Magnetofaba australis IT-1: one gene and its partner. The protein of the gene in region 1 binds, or shares a complex with, the protein of each later gene. Links are inferred from orthologs where the notes say so. Each region holds a gene or a part of one and is shown on either strand. Other genes may lie near its edges.

What was found.
Region 2: the proteins of pnp (region 1) and MAIT1_RS07820 are in contact, whole or in part, in a cryo-EM structure (PDB 9QH0), measured with the Escherichia coli proteins. The link is inferred for Magnetofaba australis IT-1 from one-to-one orthologs.

The regions. Positions count from the first base shown.
Region 1 is NZ_LVJN01000021.1:461,226-466,354, forward strand. Bases 1,110-4,096 are described here. They hold pnp (polyribonucleotide nucleotidyltransferase), read right to left. Parts: upstream 3,666-4,096; coding sequence 1,554-3,665; downstream 1,110-1,553. Other genes in these bases: rpsO (30S ribosomal protein S15), read right to left, coding at 3,812-4,081. Also shown: MAIT1_RS20660 (hypothetical protein), read right to left, coding at 1-909; tRNA pseudouridine(55) synthase TruB, read right to left, coding at 4,138-5,085; 30S ribosome-binding factor RbfA, read right to left, coding at 5,085-5,129. UniProt on the Escherichia coli protein: Involved in mRNA degradation. Catalyzes the phosphorolysis of single-stranded polyribonucleotides processively in the 3'- to 5'-direction. Also involved, along with RNase II, in tRNA processing.
Region 2 is NZ_LVJN01000018.1:380,482-384,877, forward strand. What follows is about bases 1-3,325. They hold MAIT1_RS07820 (ribonuclease E/G), read right to left. Parts: upstream 2,937-3,325; coding sequence 201-2,936; downstream 1-200. Other genes in these bases: MAIT1_RS07825 (RluA family pseudouridine synthase), read left to right, coding at 3,273-3,325. Also shown: more of MAIT1_RS07825, read left to right, coding at 3,326-4,364; MAIT1_RS07830 (HAD family hydrolase), read left to right, coding at 4,364-4,396. UniProt on the Escherichia coli protein: Endoribonuclease that plays a central role in RNA processing and decay. Required for the maturation of 5S and 16S rRNAs and the majority of tRNAs. Also involved in the degradation of most mRNAs.

The DNA.
Region 1 (5,129 bases):
AAACCACCGCCAAAGATCTGCCGCTTTCTGTTGCTCTTTGTAGGCTTTTTTATAGCCCCCATACACCGTTGCATCTGCCGCCAAATCATGCAGATTTAATATACTTTCATATGTTTCTTGACTTTTCTTAAGATTTACTTCCAAATCATGCTTCTCTTTATCCAATCTATCTCTTATCTCTGCATGAATAACCTCAAACTCTTTTTCAATAGTTAATTTCAAATCTGATAATATTTGATCTTTTTTGTCGCTCACTTCTCGAGTTGTTACATCAAAATTGTTTTTATAGGTCTCCAGAATTTTTTCACGCTGACGTTCTAACTGTTCATTTTTAGCATTCTGGTCTTGAGTAAATCTATTTTGCCACTCACCAAGGATGGTTTCATATTTCTCATTGATTTCATCATAATTATTCTTAAGAGATGCCAATTCAGACTTTATATTGACAAGATCTGATTTCAACTCTTCAGATATATTTTCAACTTCTCTATACTCATCAAAAAGCTTAGCCGCATTCTCATGCGCCCACTCTTCTAATAAATCCTTTTCTCTCTCTTCTGCGGGAAAGCATTTTGTGAGAGTTATTAGCCTAGGAAGGAAATGAGTACTAATCGCAGAGTTTATTAATTTCAGATTAGCCAGATCTTTTCTGGCATTATAATTATTTATTGCTTTTTTAACATGCCCAAAATTGGAACCAAGTCCCTGTAGCGATGTTTCATCTAGAATATCGGCATTCTTTGGTTTCAAAATACCTTTAGCAAGTTGCAAAATCTTTATGATTCTGACAACTTCATCCTTCTCATTCTGCTCTACTATCTCTTTTTTTATTTGTATAAAGTATTTGTAGATATCATCAAGCTCTTTATAAGCCTGATTACTCTTAAGAAGTTCAACAAATCTACTCACTTTAAACCTCGCTTAAAATTATATTTATTATTTTACTAACGCACAACAACCAACTGCAACGACCACAGGGCATGCCCGCTCTATTGAGCAAACGTTCGCACGCTTCGACCATCTAGCCTGAAAGTTTCGAAGACTCCATCCAGCAGGCTTGAAGTGCGCCTTCCAGTTCTTCTGGCGAATGGGAATTCAGAAGATACTCTATACCAATTTTCATGTGGTGGGAATTCTAAGGACGGTCACTGAATTGAATCCCGCCCGCAAACACTTTTTGACTTTCCCAAGCTTCGAGTTTTAGTGCAGTTCGCCGTCCTGCGGACGACGGCGCTTCGCGCCTGCTTACCTGCCGTTTCCCCGACGGCCTCCTTGCTGGCTCGTCCTTCCCAGCCACCCCCTAACTCCGTGCTGGCCCCGCCTCTGTTCAGTGGGGAAACGGCTAAAGACTACTGACAAAGACAACACCGTGGGCGCCGCCCACACCCGCTGGGGGCAGCGGCCCCCAGACCCCGCCGCCGACCAGTCGGCGGCCAATAGTCAGCGCTAGCATCAAGTCCATCACGCACACACTAGGCGCCTCTCCCAAACAAAACAGCGCCCATCCAAATGGATGGGCGCTGCTGTGTCACAACCCTCTAGAACGCGGCCAATTATTCGGCGCCGCCCTCTCCTTTCACATCTTTCATGGTCAGCTTCACACGGCCCTGACGGTCGATATCCAGCACCTTCACGTCCACCATATCGCCCTCTTTGACGATATCAGTCACCTTGGTGACGCGGTGGTTGGCCATCTGCGAAATGTGCACCAGGCCATCGCGGTTGGGCAGAATGTTGACGAACGCGCCAAAGTCGGTGATGCGCACCACTTTGCCGTGATAGATCTGATCCTTCTCCACATCAGCGGTGATGCGCTTGATGATGGTGACCGCCTGATTCGAGCTTTCGCCATCGGAAGAGGCGATGCGAATGGTGCCATCGTCCTCGATGTCGATTTGGCAGCCGGTCTCTTCGGTGATGGAGCGAATCACCTTACCGCCCTGACCGATCACGTCGCGGATCTTGTCGGGGTTGATCTTGATGGTGGTGATGCGCGGCGCGTAGGGAGACATCTCCTCGCGATGCTCGGTGATGCTCTTGGCCATTTCACCGAGGATGTGCAGACGACCGGCGCGGGCCTGATCCAGCGCCTTGGCCATGATCTCCTTGGTGATGCCGGTGATCTTGATGTCCATCTGCAGCGCGGTGATGCCGTTTTCGTTACCGGCCACCTTGAAGTCCATATCGCCCAGGTGATCTTCGTCGCCCAGGATGTCGGACAGCACGGCGTAGTTTTCGCCCTCTTTGACCAGACCCATGGCGATGCCCGCCACCGAGGACTTCAGCGGCACGCCCGCGTCCAGCATGGAGAGGACCGAGCCGCACACGGTGGCCATGGAGGAGGAGCCGTTGGATTCGGTGATCTCGGAGATCACGCGAATGGTGTAGGGGAACTCCTCGGCGCTGGGCAGGATGGCGCCCAGAGCGCGGGTGGCCAACTTGCCGTGACCGATCTCACGACGCCCGGGGGCGCCCAGACGACCGGTCTCACCCACACAGTACGGAGGGAAGGTGTAGTTGAGGTAGAAGTTGTCGCGATGCTCGCCGTCGAGGGTTTCGACGATCTGTTCGTCACGACCGGTGCCCAGGGTCACCGCGCTGATGGCCTGGGTCTCGCCGCGGGTGAACAGCGCCGAGCCGTGCACGCGGGGCAACCAGCCCACTTCGGTGGTGATGGGGCGCACCTGATCCAGGGCGCGGCCATCGATGCGGGGCTTGCCGGCCAGGATCTGGCCGCGCACCACTTCGGATTCCATCTTCTTGAACAGACCTTTGGCTTCGCTGGAGCGATCCACGGTCTCGCCATCTTTTTCAAACGCGCTGAACTTCTCGCCAGCGGCGGCCTTCACTTTACCGATAGCCTCATAGCGGGCCATTTTGTCGGTGATGGCGTAGGCGGCGCGCAGGTCGTCCATGCAGGCGGCCTTGACCGCTTCGATGAACGCTTCGTCCTGTTTGGGCGGTTGGAAATCCCAACGGGGCTTACCGCACTCGGCGGCGAACTCTTCGATGCACTTGATCACCGGTTGGAACGCTTCAAAGCCGAACATCACGGCGCCGAGCATCTCCTCTTCGGTGAGGAAGTCCACTTCCGACTCCACCATGGTCACCGCGTCGCTGGTGCCCGCAACCACCAGGTCCAGACGCGATTCGTCCATCTGTTCGGGGGTGGGGTTGAGAACGTATTGACCATCCACGAAGCCCACGCGGGCGCCGCCGATGGGGCCTTCAAACGGCAGACCGGAGATGGCCAGAGCCGCCGAGGCGCCGATCATGGCGGCGATGTCAGCGCTGTAGTTGGTGTCATAAGAGATGACCGTGGCCACCACCTGGGTGTCGTGCATGAAGCCTTTGGGGAACAGCGGACGCAGCGGACGGTCGATCAGACGCGAGGTCAGCACCGCCATTTCCGAGGGGCGGGTTTCGCGCTTGATGAAACCGCCGGGGATGCGGCCAGCGGCCCAGGTCTTCTCTTGATAGTGCACGCCCAGGGGGAAGAAATCCTGGCCTGGTTTGACGTTTTTATCGGCGGTGGCGGCGACCAACACCATGGTTTCGCCATAGGTGACCACCACCGCGCCGTCGGCCTGACGCGCCACGCGACCGGACTCCAGGGTGATGGTCCCGTGGCCGAATTCGACGCTCTTACGGGTAATATTGAACATTAGGATGCCTTATCCGAAGCTGAAAGTTGCCTTTGGCGAGCGGGCGCGCCATTCACCGCAGCGTTTGCGAGAAACGTACGGGAACGGCGCGCCGCCGCAAAATTGGCCCGCCAAAGCCCCCTTGGCCCCGGCGGCATGTGGGAAGACTATTTGCGCAGGTTCAAGCGCTTGATCAGCTCCAGATAGCGACCCTTCTCCTGTTTCTGCACGTAGGCCAGGAGACGACGACGCTGACCCACCATTTTTAGCAGGCCACGACGGGAGTGGTGATCTTTTTTGTGATCGCGAAAGTGTTCGGTCAGGTTATTGATGCGCTCGGTCAGAATCGCCACCTGCACCTCGGGGGAGCCGGTATCGCCCTCTTTGGCGCCAAACTCCTTGATCAATTCCGCTTTCCGTTCCTGAGAAATCGACATCGGGATTCTCCTTCATATATGAGTGATGGATAAACGCCCGCATCGTCCCTCAATGCTCAGTCAAACAGGTTGAAACGCCGTTTGCTCACCAGCTTGCGCCGCCCTTGCGGGTCGCGCTCGCCGAGTTCGCCCACCGCCCCAAAGCGTCCCTCCGGGTCCAGCAGCCGAACCGCGCCATCCGGCGCGTTTACATCGTCCAACCAGATTGTCTGACCATTGCTGATCCGACGCCAAGCGTCCCCCGTCAATCGCAGCGCCGGGATGTCGTCCAGCACCCGATCCACGGGGAGTAGAAAATCAAACGACGCCGCATCGCCCGCAGCGGCCTGGTCATCCACCAAGGCTTGCAGTTGATCCAGCGTCACGGCTTCATCCAAGCTGAAGCCGAAAGTGCGGGTGCGCAGCAGCGCAGTCAAATGCGCAAAGCACCCTAAACGGCGACCCATATCCCGCGCCAGCGCGCGCATATAGGTCCCTTTGCCGCATTCTACGTTGATGACCGCCGCATTGCCCGTAAATTCGACCAGTTCGATGGAATGAATGGTCACGCTGCGGGCGGGCATCTCCACGGTTTCGCCCCGATGCGCCTTTTTGTAGGCGCGTTCGCCATCGATGCGGATGGCCGAATGGGCGGGCGGAACCTGTTCTATTTCGCCAATAAACTCCGGCAGAATCGCTTTTAACGCCGCCTCATCGGGCCGCTTGTCAGAGTGCTCAATCACCACTCCGGTGTTGTCGCCGCTGTCGGTCTCGGCGCCCAACGCCAACGTGCAGCGATACGCCTTATCCCCCTCCAGCACCAGACCCAGGGTCTTGGTCGCCTCCCCCAGCGCCACCGGCAGCAGCCCTTCGGCAAACGGGTCCAACGTGCCGCCGTGCCCGGCCTTCTGCGCATTTAGAATGCGCTTGACCCGATTCACCACGCCGGTGGCGGTCAAACCGGGCGCTTTGTGAATCGCCAACCAACCGTGCAGAGGGCGTCCGCGCTTATTGGCTCGCCCCATTAGGGCGTTCCCTCCGGCTCCTCGGACTCCTCATCCTCGGCGGG
Region 2 (4,396 bases), on another replicon or contig:
GTGTCACGCAGACATTGGTCGTTCTGTGCAGTTTTGGTTTTGACTCACCATAGCGACGATATTGCCGCATTGTGTGAAGATTGGTTCCTGTGTGATTTTGGTTTTGATTGGCGATAAACAATACCACAGTAAAAAAGGGCGCGACTGTGAAACAGTCGCGCCCTTTTTGCATCGTGCAAGATCAATAAAACCCGACCAGTTCACTCGTCGCCGGAAGAGCCATCCGGTTTTGCCGAGGGGGGGGCGGACGGTTTGGTTTCGTCGCTGCTGGCGGTGCTTTTACGCGAGCGTGAGCGGGTTGCGCCGCTGCTGCGGGTGCTGGTGCGACGCTTGCGCGGCGCGCGTTTGGGCTTCTCAGTAGGCGGCTCTTCGGCGACCAGTACGTTGCCGTTGACGTCATCCTCCTCCCGAGGTTCGGGGGGCAAAACATTGCCGTTGGGTTCGTCAACCGGCTCACTGGGCGCCACATTGCCCACATTGTCCGCGACGACGCGCATATTCTCCATGCCGGGCATATCTGGCTGCGGCGCTTCAGCGGGGTCCATCATCGGCGGTTGCTGATCGCCTTGCGCACTCTCCTCAGCCCCACTGGCGCGGCGCGAAGAGCTGCGACGACGGCGCCGCTTGCGTTTGGGCTTGGCGGCTTCATCGCCCTCTTCTGTGGGGGCAGCCTCAGGCGTCGCAACGGTATCGTCGCCTTGCGACTCGGTTTGCGCTGTGACATCAGCGGGCGCGTTGTCTCCGCCTTCGGCGGAATCACTGGATTCTGTAGAGGACTGGGCAGTCGACTGCGTTGCGGCCTCCGCGCTATCGCCTTCGCCGCCGCTCTTTCTGCGACGCCGACGCCGACGCTTTTTACGCCCGCTCTTCTGTCCATCCTCATCGGTAGCCGACTCGTCAGCCGCGGGTTGCTTGGCCTCGGCAACGGGGCTGGCCTCTGCGCTGCTCTCTTTGGCTGGCGGGTTCTCTTTTCTGCGATTATCGCGCTTATTGCTGCGCGCGCTGTTGCGACTGTTGTTCTCTTCGCCGGCGACGCCTTCGCCCTTTTCGCGGCGGAAATTGGGCGTCTCCATGGCGGCGTCGCCCTGGATGATGATCTCCAGTTCGTTGGCGCTCTCCATCTCCGCTAACTGCGCCCGCTTGTTGTTGAGCAGGTAGTTGGCCACCGCTTGTGGGGCGGTGTAGACCAGGCGCTTATGGCGACCGGAGTAGGCCTCCTCTTCCAGGCAGCGGAATAGGCGGATAGCGGTGGACTCCACCGAACGGATGGTGCCCAGACCGCTACAGCGGGGGCATACCTCCCGGTTGCTCTCGGCAAATGCCGGTTTCATGCGTTGTCGGGAGAGCTCCATCAAGCCAAATTGGGAGATTTTTCCCAATTGAATTTTGGCGCGATCGTTCTTGAACGCCTCCTTCAGGCGCTTCTCCACGTCCAGATTGTGCTTGCGCTCCTCCATATCGATGAAGTCCAGCACCACCAATCCGCCCAAGTCGCGCAGACGCAACTGCCGGGCGATCTCATCCACCGCCTGCATGTTGGTTTTGAACGCGGTGTTCTCGACGTTTTTCTCCTTGGTGGAACGACCGGAGTTGACGTCGATGGAGACCAGCGCCTCGGTGGGCTCAATGATGATATAGCCGCCGGATTTGAGCGAGATGACGCGATCGTGCATCGACTCAATCTGATTCTCCACCTGATAGCGGGAGAACAGCGGCAGTTTGTCTTTGTAGGGCTGCACCACCTTGACGTAGCGCGGCATTAGCAGTCGCATGAAGTCCTTGCCGCGTCGATAGGCGTCGTTGCCTTCGATGAGGATCTCTTCCATATCGGTGGTGTATAGATCGCGGATGGTGCGGATGATCAGTTCGCCCTCTTCGTGGATCAGAGCGGGGGCTTTGGACTTTTCACACTTATCCTGAATGGTCTTCCACAGTCGCGTCAGGTAGCTCATGTCGCGGCTGATTTCGCGCTTGGTGCGCTCCAGACCGGCGGTGCGAATGATCAGGCTCATCTCCTGGGAGATCTCCATGGTGGCAAGCATCTTTTTCAGCGTTTTGCGCGCTGCGCCATCCATGATTTTACGGGAGATGCCGCCGCCGCCTACGGTTTCGGGCAGCAGAACGGTGTAGCGACCGGCCAGGGAGATATTGGTGGTCAGGGAGGCGCCTTTGGTGCCGCGCGCCTCCTTGATGACCTGCACCAGGACGGTTTGGCCTTTGGTCAGAATCTTCTGAATGGGGATGTTGCGACGGCGACGGGTGCGCGTGGGGCGGGCGCGGGAGGGGCTATCACTCTCTTCAGCCCCATCTTCGTCATCCAACGCGGCATCATCATCATCGTCAACCGGGGACTCGTCGTCTTCCTCATCGGAGTCGTCGTCATCGGAGTCGTCCTCTTCCGACTCATCCGCGGATTCGTCGGCATCCTGCTCGGAGTCGGACCCACCCGCACCCTCTGCGCTATCTTCGTCGGCGTTGGGCTCGGCGTCAGTACTGGCTTCGACTTCAGTATCAACGCTTTGCTCAGCCTGATCGGCGTCACTCTCCTGCGGCTGCTCCTCAGTGGACTCCGAGGCTTCTGTCACCGCCTCCAACGGCGCCTCTTGGGCGCTGCTCACCGCCTGATCATCGGGCGTGGCTTTGGCTTTGGCTCTGCTCCGCCCAGGCGGCGGGGCGTCATTTTGGACCTCATCCTCAGGATAGTACTTGGGATGAATGTCATTGATGGAGAGGAAGCCTTGGCGTCCGCCGTTGAAATCGACGAAGGCGGCTTGTAGGGAGGGCTCCACCCGGGTCACGCGGCCCAGGTAGACGTTGCCTTTGATCTGTTCTTTGGTGGAGGTCTCGATATCCAGATCGAGGAGGCGTTGATCTTCAACAATGGCGACGCGCACTTCTTCATCATGAGTGGCGTCCACCAGCATGCGCTTGGTCATGTGGGGGGATAACTCCGTGTGTTTGGCCCACGCCACCGCACCGCTGGCGACTGCAAGCTGGTGGCGATAACGTGGACGTCGTAAGGGCGAATCCGGCGGCGCAAGGGCGCTGCGTCGGCTTCGGTCTAATCTCTTAATGAATTCCAACAAACCCGCGCGTTTTCACTCAGGCTTCGGACCTGGGACAACATGAGCGGGGAAAAATGTGTCTGAACGCGCAACGCGCATATGGCGCAAAGGCTGCGATGCCAGTATGCTCGGGCCTGCTCAAGCCACATCGGCGAGCAGAAAATTTCGAACATTGTACGGATCTCCAATCCCAAAAGCAAAGAAGCCGTGAACGAACCTGTCAGAAAAACGCCCGCCCGGCAGGAACCCGTAGACGCTGAGTTTGATGGTCAGCGCCTCGATCGGTTCCTAACCCATCACATTCCCGGCATGCCGCGCGGTGAAATTCAGCGCTTGATGCGCACCGGACAGGTGCGCGTTAACGGTGGCCGCGCCAAGGGGGACCGCCGCCTGGCGTTGGGCGATCAGGTGCGGATTCCGCCGCTCACCGAAGCCGATCAAAAACCCCGCGAGCGGGGCGCGGCGCCGCCTGCGGCGCTGGTCAAACGGTTGGCTGAGCGCATTATCTACCGCGATGGCTGGATGCTGGTGCTGGACAAGCCGGTGGGCGTGCCGGTGCATGGCGGCAGCGGGCACGAATGGGGGGTGGTGGACGCCATGCGCGTCTATCTGGATGAGTTGGGCGTGGTGGCCAGCCCGGAGTTGTGTCACCGCCTGGATAAGGAGACCTCGGGGTGTCTGGTGTTTGGCCTGACCCCGAAAGCGGTGCGCGAGTTGACGCGGGCGTTTCGCGACGGCGAGGTGGAGAAGCAATACCTCACCCTGGTGCAGGGGGCGCCCAAACCGCAAGGTCGGATTGCGCGCAATCTGGCCAAAGGTCAAGTGCGCGGTGGAGAACGCATGGTCGCCGCTTCTGATGGGGAGGGGCAGGAGGCCGCCACCCGCTACGCGATGCACGAACGTTTCAGCTTCTGCGCATTGATGGAGGCGACGTTGGAGACCGGGCGCACCCACCAGATTCGCGTCCATTTCCAGGATCTGGGCCACCCGGTGGCCGGTGATGGCAAATATGGCGATAAAAGCTTTAATCAACAGATGAAGTCGGTGGGCCTCAAGCGCATGTTCCTGCATGCATGGCGTCTGCGCCTCAAGCACCCGCATGAAGGGCGCTGGATGGAGTTCACCGCGCCGCTGGATGATGGCCTGCAAAGCGTGCTCACAGCGCTGCGTGACTCTGCGCCCAAAAGCAGTCGGCCGCGCCAGACGCAACCGGCGCAACGCGTCCAGGGCAAGGGCGCACAGCCGAGGAGTGAACGACGCGGCGGCGCGCCCAGCGCCCGACGTCGTGGAGGCAAATGATGAGCAGCAATCGCTATGAGTTGGTGATTTTC